One region of the Arthrobacter pigmenti genome, then DNA from elsewhere that is predicted to be linked to it. Evidence: riboswitches for the same ligand, from Rfam matches in the RefSeq annotation. Region 1 holds a riboswitch; each other region holds the start of a gene.
The links. A riboswitch is a leader RNA that binds a small molecule or an ion and turns the genes downstream of it on or off. The one in region 1 is predicted to bind S-adenosylmethionine.
Positions count from the first base shown of each region.

Region 1 (4,502 bases):
ACTCTCTATCACGCTACGTCGAGTGCCGCTCGGCAGCGGGCGCGGGTCGCAAGTTCCTCGACGCGGTCGCAGCGGACGACGATCTGGTAGAAGAAAAAGGGACTCAACACGTGGTGAACCGGCGCCTGTACTCGGTGGGGGTGGTCGAGAAGGCCGCCCCGAAGTTCTGGCGAAGCGTTACGGCGTTCCCGAAACCGCAGTCCGTCGCTATCTGCTCTATGGACAGGTCCGTGGTCTCCAGGAGTCGCCGGGCCGCATCGAGCCGGTGAACTCGGACCCAGGCTGCCGGTGTTGTTCCCGTTTTTGAGCGAAATTCACGGACGAAGGTGCGGCGGCTCATGTGGGCTTGGTCAGCGAGCCGTTCGACTGTGAGCGGTTCCCGAAGATTGGCTAGCGACCATTCAAGCAGGTGTGCGATCGGATCGTCGCTGGATCGCTCGGGGACAGGGTGTTCGATGTACTGCGCCTGTCCACCTTCACGGTGCGGCGCGACAACGAGACTGCGCGCCACTTGATTGGCGGCGTCTGCTCCGAGGCGGTCCCGCACGACATGCAGGCAAGCGTCCAACCCGGAGGCTGTCCCTGCTGAGGTCAGCACGTCACCGTGGTCGATGTACAGCACGGACTGATCGAGGGAGATATCCGGGTGCCGGTCAGCCAGGGTGGTGAAAGCTTGCCAGTGGGTGACGGCCCGGCGTCCGGCAAGCAGACCCGCATCCGCGACGGCGATCGCACCAAGGCAAAGTCCGAGGACAGCAGTGCTGCGATCACGAGCGTTGTGCAGCACGGATCGCAAAGCAGTGCTGAGCGGGCGTCCGTCGTCGAACCATGAAGGCACCACCACAACGTCGGCATCCTCTGCAGCCTCCGGGCCCTGTATGCCTCCTAGCCGATAGCCCTCCGCTGTACTGACCGAGCCCGGCCGGTCGGCGAAAAGCACCGTGCTCCATGCACCAAGCCCTTGCCGGGTGACCTCATCAAAGACCATCTGCGGCACGGCCAGATGGAACATCGTCACGGCATCGAACGCGTACACGGCGATCCGCATGGTCGGCTCTCCTGTTCTCTTGGCCCAAATCCATCGTATATCTGCCGTTGTGCCACTGTTGGTGTTCCGTGTCTCCCTGCACCATTGATGAAGGCACTCCGGCCTGTCACCACTACCTGGAAGATTTTGAACTATGGCTACTCCGCGTCGCGCACTCATCCTCGTCGATATCCAGCAGCAGTACTTCAGCGGCATGCTGGAGATCCAGTACCCTGCGCACGAACAATCCCTGCCGCGAATCGCAGCAGCCATCGATGCGGCCACCGCAGCTGGCATGCCGATTGCGGCCTTTCAGCACACCGCCAGTGAAGGAGCCCCCGTATTCGCGCCCGGTTCCCCGGAATTTGCCCTGCACCCCGAGGTCGAGAGCCGACGCACGGATGCATGGAAGAGCATCGTCAAGCAGTACGGATCCGTGTACGCCGGCACCGACCTGGCCGAATGGCTCCGGCAGAACGACGTCGACACCGTCACCCTGGTCGGTTACATGACCAACAACTGCATCCTCGCCTCGGCCGTCGAAGCCGAAGCAATCGGGTTCACCACCGAAGTGCTCTCCGACGCCACCGGCGCGATCAACCTCGCCAACGACGCGGGCTTCGTTGATGCGAAAACGGTGCACACCACCCTGCTCACCCTATTGAACTCGAACTGGGCACGTGTCGGCACCACCGACGCATGGATCAACGCCGTCAACACGCAGGAATCATTGCAGGGAAGCGATCTTGGCAGTTCCGCTGTGGCGGGAGCGGAACGCGCCGAAGTGCCGACCCCGGCATAAGCGCCGCGAACGCACGGCTGATGCGGCGGGGCCGCGGTCGACGGCGAGTCGCAGCTGATAGGGGTCGGTGCCGGTAGCCAGGCAATCACGAACAGTCCGTTGCACTGTGGTCACCGGGATGCCATCGGCAGGGGTTCTGCCCAATCGGACTTTTATGTACCAGATGCCGCCTTCGCCGCACGGAAGCCTGTCTCGAGGTCAGCCAGAATGTCGTCTATGTGCTCCAGACCCACCGACAACCGGACCAGTCCCGGCGTAACTCCGGCAACGGCCTGCTGCTCCGGGGAGAGTTGGCTGTGCGTGGTCGACGCCGGATGGATGACCAACGAACGCACGTCCCCAATGTTCGCAACATGCGAGTGCAGTTCCAACGCATCCACGAACCGCTTGCCTGCATCGGCCCCGCCGGCCAACTCGAACGAGACGATCGCACCGGTCCCCTTCGGACCATACTTACGGCCACGCTCGTACCAGGGGCTCGAGGGGAGGCCCGCGTAGGCGACGGATTCGACGTCGCCCCGTGCCTCCAGCCAACCCGCAACCTTTTCAGCGTTGCCTACATGCCGTTCCACCCGCAGGCTCAACGTCTCCAGACCCTGTGCGATCAGGAAGGCGTTGAACGGCGACACTGCCGAGCCCAGGTCGCGCAGGAGCTGGACGCGGGCCTTCAGGATGTAGGACAGATTCGCTCCAAGGGCACCGCCTTCGCCAAGGTCGCGGGCGTAGACCAGCCCGTTGTAGGTGGTATCAGGGGTGTTGAAGCCGGGAAAACGCTCAGGGTCCTTCCCGAAGTCGAACTTTCCGGAATCGACGATGACGCCGGCGATCGCCGTACCGTGCCCACCTAGGTACTTCGTGGCGGAGTGCACGACGACGTCCGCACCCCACTCGAGCGGACGGATCAGATACGGCGTCGCGAGCGTGTTGTCCACGATCAGCGGCACACCGGCGTCGTGGGCGACGCCGGAGACGCCTTCAATGTCCAGCACGTCCTGTCGGGGGTTGGAGACAACCTCGGCGAAGAACAGCTTGGTGTTCGGCTGGGCGGCGTCTCGCCACTGGTCGAGGTTGTCCGGGTCCTCCACGAACGTGACGGAGATTCCGAACTTCTTCAGGGTGTGAGCAAACAAATTGTATGTGCCGCCGTACAGACTGGGGCTGGCAACAATGTGGTCACCGGACTCAGCGATATTCAGGATCGCGAAGGTTCCCGCAGCCTGCCCCGAACTGAGCAAGAGCGCACCAACACCGCCTTCAAGGCTTGCGATCCGCTGCTCCACCGCGTCCTGCGTGGGATTGCCGATACGCGTGTAGATCGGTTCCAGCTCCGCCAGCGCGAAGCGGTTCGCCGCACTCTCGGCGGTGGGAAAGACGAAGGAGGTGGTCTGGTAGATCGGCAGCGCACGTGCGCCGGTGGCGGCGTCCGGCTCCTGGCCGACGTGGATCTGGCGGGTTTCGAAGGACCATCCGTTGGACATCTAAGGCTCCTGTGATCTGGGCCCGGCATGCTCTCGAGCACCACGGGCAGCGCTTGCCGTCCGGCCCTTCGCCGAACAGCCAGGTCCTCACCCGGGGCACCCCGCCGCGGAAGGAGGGTTGCCGGCCAGCAAGCCGGGGCTTCGCGCTGGCACTCATGACCTGCGCCCAGTCTAGGGAAGGGAAACTCACAGGATGCCAACATGACGAAAAATCACGTACCGGCGACTCTGCTGCCCCAGCTGCGTGACACCGAGAGGGCCCCACGGCACAATGTACGAACACCGCCCATCGACGAGGAGTTGCGCGATGCCAGAAGACTCTCCAGTACCAACGGAGTACCCCCGGGAGATCGGGCGCACCGCACGCAGGGAACTGGCACGCCACGGCTACACCACGTTCGCCCAACTTGAGCAGGTGACCGCAAAAGACCTGCTCGCTGTCCACGGCGTCGGGCCGAACGCGGTGCGCATCCTGGAGGCCGAACTCGCCGCTATGGGAACAGGTTTCCTGAAACCTGTTTGACCGCGCGAGCCGCCGTCGTCGTCGTCGTTTTCCCGATCTCTAACTTCGTCGGGCCCGGGCGCCGAAGCGGACCACTTTCCCGGTGCGGTAGGTGGACAACCGCGACGGTGACGTGTCGAGTTGTTGAGTGAGTCCGGTTGCGCGTGTAGAACGTTGTGAGGTGAATCACGTGTAGAGTCCGCCTATGGATATGCTGACAGGTGCACAAATCGCCGAGGCTAACCTGACCGACTGGCGGAAGCTGGCCCAGGGACTGCATGCGCGCTACCTGGTCGATGACTTCGGTACCGGCGCACGGTTTGTCACGGCGGTTGGTGAGGCGGCTGACCCCTTCGGGCACTATCCGCGCGTGTCGATGGGTAATGGATACATCGACCTCAAACTGGTCACCAAGGATGCCATCTATCGCGACGACGAGGGCACCGAACACGTCGTCGAATGGGTGACCCAGCAGGACATCGACCTCGCGCGGCGGATCACCGAGATCGCCGTCGATCACAAGCTCGAGGCGGATCCAGCTTCGGTCAGCGACATCGAGCTCGGCCTTGACACGGCGCACTCCGCGACTATAGCCCCGGTGTGGGCGGCACTGCTGACCGGGGACACCGACGCCCAGGGCCGCGGAACCCCAAGCGACGAAATCCGGGACGCCACGGGGCGGGTTCCAAACCT
Region 1 covers NZ_JAATJL010000001.1:2,954,750-2,959,251, forward strand. The annotation lists gene BJ994_RS13795 (GlxA family transcriptional regulator) at 104-1,048, opposite strand; gene BJ994_RS13800 (isochorismatase family protein) at 1,182-1,829, shown strand; gene BJ994_RS13805 (bifunctional o-acetylhomoserine/o-acetylserine sulfhydrylase) at 1,982-3,307, opposite strand; SAM riboswitch class IV at 3,352-3,468, opposite strand; gene BJ994_RS13810 (helix-hairpin-helix domain-containing protein) at 3,615-3,830, shown strand; gene BJ994_RS13815 (VOC family protein) at 4,015-4,502, shown strand, end outside.

Region 2 (4,502 bases), 2.8 Mb from region 1:
GAAGATCATCGCGCTCACCACGTTCAACCGCGACCAGGCAGTGGTCGACGCCGTGCACGCCGGTGCCAGCGGATACCTGCTCAAGAGCGCGGAACCAGAGTTCCTGCTCGCCGCGATCCGAACCGTGCACTCCGGCTATTCAGTCATTGCGCCGGGTTCTATCCACTCCCTCTTCGAACATGCCGCGCGCACGCTCCCCGCCGCAGGTCCGGACCTGTCAGTGCTTGACGCCCTGTCCGGACGTGAAGGTGAAGTCTTCCTCCTGGCGGCGAAGGGACTCAGCAACAGCGAGATGGCCGAAAGCCTGTTCGTCTCAGAGGCCACCATCAAAACGCACCTGCGCAACGTGCTGGACAAGCTCGACCTACGCACCCGCGTGCAACTCATCGCTTTTGCGCACGAGCACAGGCTGTTGGGTTAGGTGGCGGCCATGGGGGAGGTTCTTTTCATCGCCCTGGCGATTGTCGTCGTCGTGATCGCAGCCGTACTGGTGAGACACACGGTGAAGGAACGCCAGCCCAAGGATTATGAGGAGCGGCCGCCTGCACCCGAAGCTGTCAGCCAGTGCCGTACCCCGGAACAGATGGCGGTTGCCCGCGAACTGGCTCGCCAGATCCTCGAGACGGATGCCCGGCAGCATCCCCGTTAGGTCAAGTCAGCCGTTGCGGCGCTCGTAGCGTTTCCGCGCCAGATCGTAGGCCTCACGGAGAAGCTCCCCCGTTGCCGCGCTGGTCCGCTGCCCCGGATTGAGCACGCACAACCAGCCCAGCGAACCGTAGACGGGGTGAGCCATGACGACGTCCAGGCGGCCGGCGTCGTCGTTCGTTTCAAATGCCTGTGCCGCTGTGTAACTCTCGAACGCTGATCTGCCTGCAGCGATATTCACCCTGAAGATTCCCGGCCGGTCCAGGCGCGACCTCGCGTCTTCGGGATAGTTCTTCGTCACGATCGTGGCGAAGGGCTGTGTTGCCTGCGGCATCTTCCCGTTGGGCGCGTAGTAGAAGAAGGTGTCGCCCCAGGCGAGTTCCGGCGATCCGTCGCCTTCGGAGACGGTGAAGGCTGCCGCACCGTCGAACGATTTGACCAGTGTGATCACTTCATCGATGTCCATCCATCAAGCCTGTCATTGAAGTACATATGGAGGGTTCTCCTGCGCTGTGCATGACATCCGGGGATGAAAGTCTACATTTGGAGTATGCGAACCATCGACGTCGCCCGCCGCGTTGGCTGCTCGGTTCAGCTCATCCGCAACCTTGAACGCGATGGGATATTGCCGTTCAGCGCCAGAACGCGAGCGGGTTATAGGCAGTACGCGGAGGTCCACTTGAAATCAGCGCTGGCGTACAGTGCCTTGGCGGCCGCTGTGGGCCCGGTTGAAGGCAAGCGGCTTGTGCGCACGGTCCATCGTGGCCCGGTACACGAAGTGCTTGAGCTACTCGATGTGGCGCATAGCCGGCTTCTCGAGGAGCGGATCGGGTGCCGCGCAACGAGGGCAGCCGTCGCAGCAATCTCGGGAGAACATATCGACGACGGCGCCCACCGCGACTCGATGGCGGTTGCAGAACTCGCTGGCGCACTTGGGATCCGAACCTCAACTTTGCGGCATTGGGAGGCGGAGCACCTCATCACCCCTGTCCGGCTACCCCCGCGGGGTGCTCGCCAGTACACGCCGTCGGTAATCCGGGATGTGCGGATCGTTCATCAGTTGCGCTGCGCCGGATACCGGATCGACACTCTGCAGGAACTCATGCCGCACATCCGCGAGGGGAAACGCTTGGACGACCTTGCAGCGATCCTGGCACGGCGCGAGGCCGATATCGAGTTCCGATCCCGGGCACTGCTGGCAGCATCCTCTGAGTTGGACGCGCTGCTTACTCTTGTTGACGCGGTCCGGGACTGAGCATTTTCGGGCGTTCGTTCGTTTTGACTGAGGTTCGGCGGCCGCTTTGGGAAGCGGTACAGAACCGGCCGCGAGACTAGGCGTTTTCCTGCTCAAGCCGGGTGACGTCGTCGTCGTTTTCTAGTTCAGGCTCCCAACGCAGAATGTCGCCGGGCTGGCAGTCGAGCACCTCGCACAGCGCTTCGAGCGTAGTGAACCGGACGGCCTTGGCGCGGCCGTTCTTCAGCACCGCCAGGTTGGCCGGCGTGATGCCGATGCGGTCGGCAAGGGCACCGACGGGCATCTTCCGTTTGGCCAGCATGACGTCGATATCGACGATGATGGGCACTAGATTACCTCATCGAGTTCGGTCCGCAGGTGCTTCGCTTCAGCATCGCGGGCAACGGCCTGTGCGAGCAGGGTCCGCATCACCAGAACGATCAGCGCCACCCCGCCGATCATCAGAGATGCACCGCAGATCAGCAGCACGATCCCTGGGGCAATTTCACCAGGCGCCAGCAGAACAGCAAGCCCGAACACGAGGACCGCGGCAGCTGCAATCGCCCAGAAGATGATGTCGACGTATCGGAATGCGGCCTTCGAAAAGACAGTGTTGCGGCGGACCATCGTCAGCAGTTTCCATACACACAGCGCCGTGATCTGAACTGTGACGATGCCAAACACGACGATCGCGTTGAACGTGATCCGCAGTCCGGTCGGCACGCCCGCTTCTTCCAGGTCCGTTGAAATCAGCGGCACCATCCACAACTGCACAAACAGCGAACCGGCCAGCACCATCGCAATCACGATCCGTAATGCGAGGATGGTCAGTTTTCCCATCGGAACTCCTTCGATTGACTTACGTTGAGAATCTATCGTTAAACGATAAGTGTCAGCAAGCGCAACATTCTCGGACTGAAGGCACCGTCGTCGTTATAATCGGTTCAGCTTCAAGAGTTGCGGTGCCAAGCTCCGACTGGCCGCACACCAACCCCATGTTCACGGGTGGTTCGGATGAGGAAGCGGCCTTCGCCGCCCTGATGGGCGCTGGCGGGGGCAAGAGCAACCGAAGGACGCGCCGTGAGCCCCAGCCCCTCAGACGACTGTCTGCCTGCAGTTTTCCCCATTCTTGACGTGTACGACGGCGTCATCGAGTTTCGCGTTGACGGCCAGTGGGAGCGCCGCTGGGTTGCGGACATCCACTCGTTGGACGCGGTGCTGCGGCGGAGCGTGTGCCGGCCGGAATGGGATTCTTTCGCGGAGACGCTCGTAGTGCGGATTGCTTCGCTCGGGCGGCGCAGCGGGCTGCGGGTTGAGGTGCCGCTGCTGGCTGCCTGTCCGGTCATGGCGGTGGAGGCGGTGCGTGAGGTCCGCGACCTTGAGCCGGCGTGAGCGCGCGGCGTAGGAGAGCGGGCGTTTAGGCTGAGCGGATGGAATGGATTCCGGATGTCGAGCGCGGAGCGTGGCTGAAAGAGCGGCTGAACTGGTCTTCGAATGACATGCACGCCGTGGTCCCGCGCGGGTTCCAGGCGTACGCCCGGATCTTCCACCCGGCCTCGCGGGACCGCCCTGCCGAGACGAAGACCTGGCACGGCTATGAACCCGGAAACGTGATGGACTTCGAAACGGAAACCGTGACCTGGCAACAAACGGCTGACGCTTTCGGCACTGAGATGCACGCACTTGCCCAGTTCCACCGGCTGGTCAGGACCGCAGAACTTTACTCTTCACAGGAGCTCGACCCTGCCGGCTGGCGCTATACCTGCCCTCGGTTGGGCAATCTCGACGTCGGCATCCTGGCTGCCGTTGCTGCGCACCTCGCGGAGCACACAAGTACACCGGACGACGGCGCGGCCGCCGTCTGGGGTGGCTGGGGCGGGCTGACCACTGGAGCAAGCTGCGCCGTACTTACCGCTACTGAGAACGACGACGGAACGCTCAATGCGACCCAATCCCCGCAGGGTTCCGATGAGCCCGGGACGGGCATACTCCCCCGGGCAGTTGCTACTGGCCCGGAACTCGAACTGCCGCAGCGGGAGTATTACCTGTTCGACGCCGGCGCCACCGACTTCGCATACGCCGACTGGCCCTCGAAGGCACCCTGGATAAGCCACACCTGGGACCCACAATCTCCCAGCATCATCTGGCCCGAGGACCACGCCTGGGTTCTGGTGAGCGAGATCGACTTCGACTCCACGATCGTCGCCGGCAGCCTCGAACTCGTATCCGCGCTGTGCCGCGATCCTGACATCGAAGCCCTCATCATCAGTGAGGGTGCGGACCTGACCTGGGATGCCGACGTCGTCAATCGGCCGAGCAATTAGGGGGTTGTCGCCCGCTACACCCGTTGAGTCCGAGGATTACGACGAACCCCGCCGAACCCGAACCACCCGCCCGGTGTACGAACTCCGCCACGGACAGCAGGTTGAGCGCGTGCAACGAGACTTGGATAATTTACTGGCCACACACCCGGCGGGCTCGCGGAACTCACTCACTCTGCCGGTCTCGAAGTGACCCGGACAGATCCTCTCGTAGACAGCGAGTTCACCGTCTACTTGAGCCAGAAACCTCCACTCTGCGTCACAATATACATTCCGACGTTCCCGGATCCACCCTGCTCCAT
Region 2 covers NZ_JAATJL010000001.1:127,524-132,025, reverse strand. The annotation lists gene BJ994_RS00690 (response regulator) at 1-421, shown strand, start outside; gene BJ994_RS00685 (hypothetical protein) at 431-649, shown strand; gene BJ994_RS00680 (DUF6194 family protein) at 656-1,111, opposite strand; gene BJ994_RS00675 (MerR family transcriptional regulator) at 1,196-1,900, shown strand; gene BJ994_RS00670 (helix-turn-helix domain-containing protein) at 1,977-2,228, opposite strand; gene BJ994_RS00665 (DUF2975 domain-containing protein) at 2,228-2,719, opposite strand; SAM riboswitch class IV at 2,828-2,948, shown strand; gene BJ994_RS00660 (hypothetical protein) at 2,960-3,271, shown strand; gene BJ994_RS00655 (hypothetical protein) at 3,310-4,203, shown strand; gene BJ994_RS00650 (hypothetical protein) at 4,431-4,502, opposite strand, start outside.
Region 2: it holds a riboswitch for S-adenosylmethionine, as region 1 does, so the genes downstream of both, BJ994_RS00660 (hypothetical protein) here and BJ994_RS13805 (bifunctional o-acetylhomoserine/o-acetylserine sulfhydrylase) in region 1, are expected to answer to the same signal.

Region 3 (4,502 bases), 830 kb from region 1:
GTGATTGCTGCCCGTGCGCGCGAGTTGCGGCGCTCCCCCGTTGTCGCAGGGGACCTCGTTGCGCTGGTGGGCGACGTGACAGGTGAGCCCGATACTCTCGCGCGGCTGGTCCGTATCCATGACCGCGCGACGCTCCTGCGGCGCAGCGCCGACGACACCGATCCCGTTGAGCGAGCCGTGGTCGCGAACGCGGACCAACTGGTGATCGTGGTGGCCGCCGCCAATCCGGAGCCGCGCACCGGGTTCATCGACCGCGCACTGGTTGCAGCGTACGACGCCGGCATCCACCCGTTGCTCTGCGTCACGAAGGCGGACCTGTTGGATCCGGCCGAGCTGCTGGCCAATTACGAGCACCTTGACCTGACGATCATCACGAGTCGAACCGCTGCAACGGACGACGCCGTGGAGTCCGTGTCCGACAGCGGCACCTCGGCGCTCCTCGCCTCCGGAGCTATCGAGCAGCTCAGGGTCCTCCTGGACGGCAAGGTGAGTGTGCTCCTTGGGCACTCGGGCGTAGGAAAGTCCACCCTGGTGAACGCCCTGACCGGTGCGAACCGGGCGACCGGCGGCGTCAACGCGGTCACGGGCCGCGGTCGGCACACGTCGTCGTCGGCGTTTGCACTGAAAGCGGCCGACGCCGCCGAGGGCACCTGGATCATTGACACGCCTGGAATACGCTCCTTCGGACTGGCACATGTGCAGCCGGACCGGATCCTCGCCGCTTTTCCCGACCTCGAGCCCGGAACCCAGGACTGCGAACGTGGCTGCCGCCACGACGAGGCAGCGGTGAACTGCGGGCTGGACGATTGGGTTGCGGCCGGACACGCGGGCGCGTCCGGGCCGGTCCGCCTTGCATCCCTCAGGCGCCTGCTCGGCGCAGGTTCGGAACCGGCAGCCGACACGAAGGAACTGGGCACACACTAAGGTGCCTGTTTTTCCTGCTAGACTGGACGCAGTTGTTGTGTTGCGCACTAATTTTTAAGCCTTGATTTCTCTCCGGAGTTCGAAAGCTTTCTTGACAGGCGAAAAGAACACCGCGACAGGAACCCCGAAGTACGGGGGGATCCTCACACTCAAGGAATAGAAAAAATGGCTACAGGTACAGTCAAGTGGTTTAACGCTGAAAAGGGCTTTGGATTCATTGCTCCTGACGACGGCGGCGCTGACGTTTTCGCACACTTCTCCGCAATCAACTCGGGCGGCTTCCGCTCACTCGAAGAGAACCAGAAGGTCAGCTTCGAGACCACCCAGGGCCCCAAGGGTCCGCAGGCTGAGAACATCTCCGTACTCTAGTCTTTAGCAGCATTTCAGAAGGGCACCGGCCATTTGGGCCGGTGCCCTTCTGTCGTAAAGGCCCTGTCTCGATATTCGTCGGCGGCGCCACATGACCACTGATGGCACTCCGCTCCCGGATGGCCGCCGTCCCACACGATAGGTTGAGAAGTATGAACCTCCAGAGCTACAACGATGACCTGCGCCTTGCCCACGTGATGGCGGACTCGGTGGATGACCAGACCATGTCCCGGTTCAAGGCCCAGGATCTGTCGGTGGAGACAAAACCGGACTTTACGCCGGTCACTGACGCCGACAAGTCTGCAGAGGAAGCGATCCGCGGGCAGCTTTCACGTGCCCGGCCGCGCGATGCAGTGCTAGGAGAGGAATTCGGAAGCAGCGGTGCCGGCGCGCGGCGCTGGATCATCGACCCCATCGACGGCACCAAGAACTTCGTGCGCGGCGTTCCGGTATGGGCAACGCTCATAGCCCTCGTCGATGAAGGCCGCCCCGTAGTGGGCGTCGTCAGTGCGCCGGCCCTTGGCAAGCGCTGGTGGGCGGCAACCGGCACGGGTGCGTTTATGGGGAAGTCGCTCGCGGCGGCCACCCGCCTCCGGGTGTCCAACGTGTCACGGCTGGAAGACGCATCCCTCTCCTACTCGAACCTTTCCGGTTGGCGGGAGCGCGGCAACCTCGATGAGTTCGTATCGCTCACCGATTCGGTCTGGCGCACACGGGCCTACGGTGACTTCTGGTCCTATTGCCTCGTCGCCGAGGGAGCAGTGGATATTGCGTGCGAACCGGAATTGAACCTGTATGACATGGCTGCACTGGTACCGATCGTCACGGAGGCTGGTGGCCGCTTCACGTCTCTGGAAGGCTCAGATGGCCCTTTCGGCGGCAATGCGCTGGCAACGAACAGCACGCTGCACAACGAGGTCCTGAAGAAACTCAACCCGGCCCTCGACGACCTTTTGTAGGCCTCCTGCGCCGAATACCGCCGATCCGCGGTATTCGGCGCAACGGATCCGCCGCCAGTAACCCTGTAACAATGCTGCAGGGCAACGCCAACCTGTCCTATGCTGAAACACATTGGTCACGAGTGCCAGCGCAAAACCCCGGTTTGCTGGCCGGCAACCCTCCTTCCGCGGTGGGGTGCCCCGGGTGACGACCAGGCCGCACCAGAAAGTGATGCGGCAAGCGCGGAACCTCCCTGAACGGCGGTTCCCTGAGACCACTGTGGGGTTACTCCATGAGCAACGCAATCCTAGACCAGACAACCTTGGTATCCGCCGATCCCCTCGCTCCGGTGCTGGGTGGGGAGCTTCCGGCTCCACTAATCGACGGCACCACCGTACGGTACGTGAATCTGGACTATGCGGCGTCGGCACCGGCACTCCAGGAGGTCAGCGACTACGTCCAGAGCGTGCTGCCGTACTACGCAAGCGTCCATCGGGGTGCGGGATACGCTTCACAGATTTCTACATCGCTGTACGAGAACGCCCGCAGGATTGTCCGGGACTTCGTGGGCGGACGCGCAGATGACGCCGTCATCTTCACGCGGAACACCACAGATTCCCTGAACCTGCTCGCCGGGTGCGTGCCGAGCGAGGGCGAAGTCCTCTACCTCGACCTGGAGCACCACGCCAACCTTCTTCCCTGGCTTCAGCGGCCGCACCGCAGCGTTACCGCGGCCGACACCGTCGATGCCACCGCCGTCGCGCTCGATCGGGAGCTCGCCGCCGGCGGGATCAACCTGCTAGCGGTGACGGGGGCTTCCAACGTTACCGGTGAGGTCCTTCCCATCGGGCGGCTCGCGGAGATTGCGCACGCTCATGGCGCGCGGATCGTCGTGGACGCGGCCCAGCTCGCTCCGCACCGGCGATTGGATGTGTCCGGGGATGAGATCGACTACGTCGCCTTCTCCGGCCACAAGCTCTACGCGCCCTACGGTGCTGGCGTGCTGGTCGGCAGGCCGGACTGGCTCGATGCGGGAACCCCGCACCTGGCCGGCGGCGGAGCGGTGAAGACGGTCAGGGTGGACTCCGTGTCGTGGGCAACCGGTCCCGCCCGTCATGAGGGCGGCTCGCCGAACGTTCTGGGGGCTGCCGCGCTCGCCCACGCAACGCAGGTGATCTCAGGGCTCAGCGAAGCGGACTGGCAGCGCCATGAGGGTGAACTCCGCACCGCGCTCATCGACGGCTTGTCGGATCTGCCGGAGGTCACCGTCCACCGCATCTTCTCGGAGGAAACCGACGCCATCGGCGTGGTCAACTTCTCCGTGAACGGTTACGACGCGGGTCTGGTTGCCGCTTACCTGTCCGCTGAACACGGGATCGGCCTCCGCGACGGCAAGTTCTGCGCCCATCCGCTGCTCAAGCGCCTCGGCCTGCCTTCGGGTTCGCTGCGGGCGAGTTTCGGGCTGGGATCGAGGCAGGACGACGTCGAACGCCTCCTGGGCGGATTGCGTGCACTGATCTCCAATGGGCTTGGCACCGATTACGTGGTCGATCAGGGACGGTGGGTCCCTGCCGTGGAGACCCGCAACTTCCCCGAGTGGGCTCCGCATACGCCCGGCACCGCCGGTGCGGCCCCGTGCTCCACGGACTAGACGCATAGCGGGCGCCAGCGCGCAGTCCGGTGCTTTAATTGTCGGGTCCCACACCCGCACGCGAGGAGCTCACCACTATGGTTCCTGGAGGTCCGCGCCTCGCCGCGCACCGCCGTCGTACACTGGCTCGTGGGTATCTGCAGGACGGCGAGCGCTACGACCGCGTCCGTCCGGGCTACCCGGATGATTGCGTCGACTGGCTTGTTCCGGCCTCAGCTGTTTGGGCGATTGACATCGGCGCTGGAACAGGCAAATTCACCCGGGAGCTTGTGCGTCGCTCCCGCGAGGTTGTGGCGGTAGACCCGTCTTCAGACATGTTGGCGGTGCTATCGCGCAGTCTGCCGGATGTGCGCACTGTGGAGGGCACCGCCGAATCCACGGGGTTGCCCGCCTCAAGTGCAGGCGTCGTGACCATCGCCCAGGCGTGGCACTGGTGCGATCCGGTGGAGACCGTTGCAGAAGCTGCCCGCATCCTCGCGCCGGAAGGCGTGCTTGCCCTGGTCTGGAACCAGCTGGACGTTTCAGTGCCGTGGGTGCACCGGCTTTCCCGCATCATGCACGCCGGTGATGTCTTCCGTCCCAGCTACCGGCCGCTGCTCGGCGCGCGCTTCACGAAGCC
Region 3 covers NZ_JAATJL010000001.1:2,124,933-2,129,434, forward strand. The annotation lists gene rsgA (ribosome small subunit-dependent GTPase A) at 1-924, shown strand, start outside; gene BJ994_RS09795 (cold-shock protein) at 1,090-1,293, shown strand; gene hisN (histidinol-phosphatase) at 1,446-2,252, shown strand; SAM riboswitch class IV at 2,367-2,481, shown strand; gene BJ994_RS09805 (aminotransferase class V-fold PLP-dependent enzyme) at 2,525-3,883, shown strand; gene BJ994_RS09810 (class I SAM-dependent methyltransferase) at 3,961-4,502, shown strand, end outside.
Region 3: it holds a riboswitch for S-adenosylmethionine, as region 1 does, so the genes downstream of both, BJ994_RS09805 (aminotransferase class V-fold PLP-dependent enzyme) here and BJ994_RS13805 (bifunctional o-acetylhomoserine/o-acetylserine sulfhydrylase) in region 1, are expected to answer to the same signal.

Region 4 (4,502 bases), 1.9 Mb from region 1:
TGAATGGCTTCGGTGCCGTTGTCCCAGCGGATCATGTAGGGCACCTGCGGGTCCGAGATGAGGCCTTTGATGCCGATCTGCTGCCAGGTGAGCTCCTGCCCGTCCGGGAACTTCCGGTTGCCGGGAACGGCGCTGCGGCCGAGGCGCTCCTCGAACGGCGTGAGGTCATCAACCGCGACGCACCAGCCCATCCAGCCGCCGCCGGCCTCGGAACGGGCGCGGACAGCCTGTCCGAAAGGCGCCTTGTCCGACGCAGGGTGGTCGAGTACCTCAACCACCTCGAGGTACTGGCCGTTCACCAGCGGAAAGATCATGTTGCGGGTTCCGAATCGAGGGTGAACTCCACCCTTGACGAATTCGATTCCCAAAGCTTCGGAGATCCGCTCCGCCGTGGCAGAGAGACCGTCAGGTTCACAGGCGTAAGAGACATGATCCAGGCGCATGGCCCCATTTTGGCACTTTGTGATGGAGGCCTCGACTTAGGGTTACCTAAGTCACAGACGCTCCCGGGTAGCCCCAAGCTAAATCCAAGGTTTTGCGCGGATAGTTTGCCGGACAGGAAGACCGGTTCCGAGACCGCCGGCGCTTCCTGCCAGGGACCTTCGAAACGGAAGTCCCCCTTGAGTGGAGTCGCCCCCTTCCAGGGACACGGCGGCTCCACTCAAGCATGTTGCACGGCATTCCTGCTTCCGTCCACAGGCCGGAAATTCACCCCGGGTCACATTAGTTGCCCAATTCCGCACCGTCGGGTTTTCTTGTACCAGGTCACGAGTGACAGTACGGCGCGTTGCGCCGCCAGCCCCGGCTTGCTGTCCGGCAACCCTCCTTCGCGGTGGGGTGCCCCGGGTGACGACCAGGCGATGCACGAACGGTGCAGGCGCAAGCGCGATTTACGAAGGTGGCACTCTTGACAGGCACTACAACGACCCAGGCGCAGCCGCGGCCGGATCTGGACGGGGACGCTTCCATCCGGCGGTTATCTATCGGTCCGATGACGCTCGAGGCTGGAGGGCACCTGCCCGACGTCGTTCTTGCATATGAGACCTGGGGGAGCCTGAACGCGGATGCCTCCAACGCGGTCCTGATCGAGCACGCGCTCACGGGCAGTTCACACGTTGCACGGGGGGACTCTGAGGAGGAGGGCTGGTGGGACGGCCTGGTTGGCCCGGGCCGCACCATCGACACCGATCGCTTCCTCGTTGTGTCCATCAATATGCTCGGCGGCTGTTACGGCTCTACGGGACCTGCGTCCCTGCACCCGGATGGGAAACCGTGGGGTTCGCGCTTCCCGTTTGTCACGGTCCGCGATTCCGTGCGGGCTGAGGCATTGCTCGCGGATCTGCTGGGAGTTCCATCCTGGCATTCGGTGATCGGCGGATCAATGGGCGGCGCCCGTGCACTTGAGTGGGCGCTCATCTACCCCGACCGCGTCCAGCGCTGTGCAGTCATTGCATGTGCGGCAGCGAGCACAGCCGAGCAGATTGCATTCGCACAGGCACAGGTGCAGGCAATCCGGCTGGACCCGCAGTTCGCGCAGGGAGACTACTACGGCACCGTCGGGCCTGAGGGCGGCCTCGGACTCGCCCGGCGGATCGCGCACATCACCTACCGGTCCGAACCCGAGTTCACCCACCGGTTCGGGCGCGCCGCGCAGGGTGCGGAGGAGCCGTTCGGATCCCCGCTTCCGGCGGAGCGTGGCCGCTACCAGATTGAAAGTTATCTCGACCATCAGGCAGACAAACTCGTCCGGCGCTTCGACGCCAACAGCTACATTGTCCTCACCGAGGCACTCATGAGCCACGACGCGGCACGTGACCGCGGCAGCCTTCCCGAAGCGCTGAGCAAGGCACAGGCGCAGTTCTTCATCGCGGCCGTCGATTCCGACCGGCTCTACTGGCCCGCGCAGTCACACGAACTCGCGACCGCGCTGCCGGGCGAAGTGACGGTACACACGATCACTTCGCCAATAGGCCACGACGCGTTCCTGACCGAGATAGCGCAGCTTGAGCCCGCGCTGCATGCGGCTTTCTACGAGGACGACGACGACGGCGCCGCGTAGCACTCAGTGACGCGTAACGTTCAGCGCCACCGGACGTTCAGCGCACGTCCAAGGAAATCTCCGTACTTCCGCACCGCGTCTTCCAGTGCCGCAGCCTCCGCCTCATCAAAGGGACGATCGGTGACGATATCCAGGATCGCTTCCCGTGGGCCCAGGGTGTGTTTCCACCCACCCGCCACCTGTCCGTTGAGAAGGATGAGGTGCCCGGACAGGCGGGCCGGGCTGCTCGTCAACGGCGGCGCACCAAAGAATCGGGTGGGTGTGTAACCCATGACGAACTCGTCATAGCACTGGATGAGGTCTACCACGGGGGTCTCCGGGGGCCGGATAGCCAACGGTTCCACCGGGACAACGAACCTCTGCCCGCCGATCTCTTCGGAGGTGAGGAGATCGTCGGCCTCCCGCAACCCCTCGCGCACGTCGGCGAGCGTAAGCCCTGACCAGAGGGAGCAGTCCTTGACCGTAGCCGGCGCGCGGCCGCCGAAGTAGCGGATCACCAGTTCGCGCAGTGCTTCAGTCCGATCGAATTCTCTGCCGGAAGGGATGCGGACGGACCCGCCCGTGGGGGCGGGCTCCACTCTTGCTTCGAACGCGGCATAGGTTTGCCTGACGGTCCCGCCGGCACTGACGCGGGGCGTTCCGCTGATCAGTACCCGATCGAGTTCGGCCGCCATAAGGAAGCTGCCGAGCGCTGGTCCGGCTGATGGCAGGGAGGCCGCTTCCAATGCTGTTGCCAGTTCGTCGCGGGTTCGATGGGAACCGTCCGCCACACACGCCCCAAGGACAGCAGTTCCGGACCGTAGGGTGGCTTCATCAAGTCCCCACTGCCTGATCACTGAACGCATAGTCATCTTTACCCGCGGCGCCGTGAGCTGCAGCAACCAGGCGGCGTCCCAGCGGTGGACGAAGTGCCAGGTGGGCCTGAGCACGTGTGTCCTCAGGAGCAAGCCGTCCGCATACAGCCGGTCAATAGTGGCGGCCGTTTCACCGGCGCTCCGCTGGGCAAGGGACCAGCGCGCATAGGTGAACTCCTGCGCCTGCATCGCGCCGAGCTCACGGAGCACCGCAGCCGCGGGTTGGTCGCGAGTGCCCCAGAGGTGCTGGCGCAGCAGGCGCCGCATGCCGACGTCGTGCCCTGGTTGATGCAGTGCAGGATCCGGAGCAACCTGTCCGTGCGGCACGCTCAGGTGCCTGATCCGGGAGGCATGCCGGGCCCGAAGATCGGTGCCGGTTCAGGACGCTTCGGTGTGATCCCATCCCCGGAGGAACGGTGCCGCAACCGGCGCAACACCCAAGGGACAAAATACTCACGCGCCCACACGAGGTCCTCGCTGCGCGCAACGCGCCAGTTCTTCGGGGGCAGCGGTTTCGGCTCAAGCGGCTGCAACTGGTGGCTCACGGCGAGGGTGTCCAGGACCATCATCGCGATCGTATGGTGTCCCAGCGGTGAGAAGTGCAGGCGATCCGGGCCCCACATCTGAGGATTGACCAGTTGCCGCAGCGCCCACATGTCAGCGATGACGGCGTCGTGCCTGGCCGCGATGATTCGAAGGTTCTCGTTGTAGATGGCCGTCTTCGCGCGGATGCTGCCGAGCACCGTCTCGCGGACATCCGGTCCCGTGAAGAGGACTACGGTGGCCCCGTTTGCACCAAGGATCTGAACGACGCCGTCCAGCCGGGCGGCGAGCTGGTCTGGGTCGCCTCCCGGCCGGATGAGGTCGTTTCCCCCTGCGGAGAGGGTCACCAGGTCCGGTTTGAGTGCGATGGCGGGGCCAACCTGCTGATCGACAATCTCCTGGAGCAGACGCCCCCGGACTGCAAGATTCGCATAAGCGAAGTTCTCGTGTCCCCGGCTCAACTCCTCGGCGACGCGGTCCGCCCATCCGCGGTACCCGCCGGCGCTGGCCGGATTGGGATCACCGATCCCCTCAGTGAAGGAATCTCCCAGGGCAACGTAGCGGTTCCACGGGTGGGGTTCGGCATTGAGCTGGGAGCCACCCATCGACGGGGACCCGATTTCTGAAGGAGGAACGATCGCTGCGGTCACTGTCCTATCCTGCCAACCTGCTCACTGCCTACGCGACCGTAGGTGCGCAACAGCCGTGATGATGGAGAACTCCGCGGGATTCGACCGTGACAGAATGAACCAATGACTTCTTCCAACCCGTCCGGCGATGTCGATACGCAGTCCGCGGAGAACAGTGCACGGGAACCTGTCGTTGTCTGGTCCCGCCCCGAACAGGAGCGCCAGGGCACGCCGCTGCTCATTCTGCTCCATGGGCACCTGGCCAATGAGGATGACCTCATGGGGATTCTTGAGTTCCTGCCGGATGAATTCACGGTGGCTTCGGTTCGCGCGCCGGTGGCGATGGGCCCGGGCTTCACCTGGTTCCCGCTCCAGCATGACGCCGCGTATTCCGTGGACAAGGTTACGGCGGCGGTT
Region 4 covers NZ_JAATJL010000001.1:1,025,026-1,029,527, forward strand. The annotation lists gene BJ994_RS04700 (VOC family protein) at 1-443, opposite strand, end outside; SAM riboswitch class IV at 764-892, shown strand; gene metX (homoserine O-acetyltransferase MetX) at 908-2,059, shown strand; gene BJ994_RS04710 (DNA glycosylase AlkZ-like family protein) at 2,080-3,240, opposite strand; gene BJ994_RS04715 (SGNH/GDSL hydrolase family protein) at 3,243-4,061, opposite strand; gene BJ994_RS04720 (alpha/beta hydrolase) at 4,209-4,502, shown strand, end outside.
Region 4: it holds a riboswitch for S-adenosylmethionine, as region 1 does, so the genes downstream of both, metX (homoserine O-acetyltransferase MetX) here and BJ994_RS13805 (bifunctional o-acetylhomoserine/o-acetylserine sulfhydrylase) in region 1, are expected to answer to the same signal.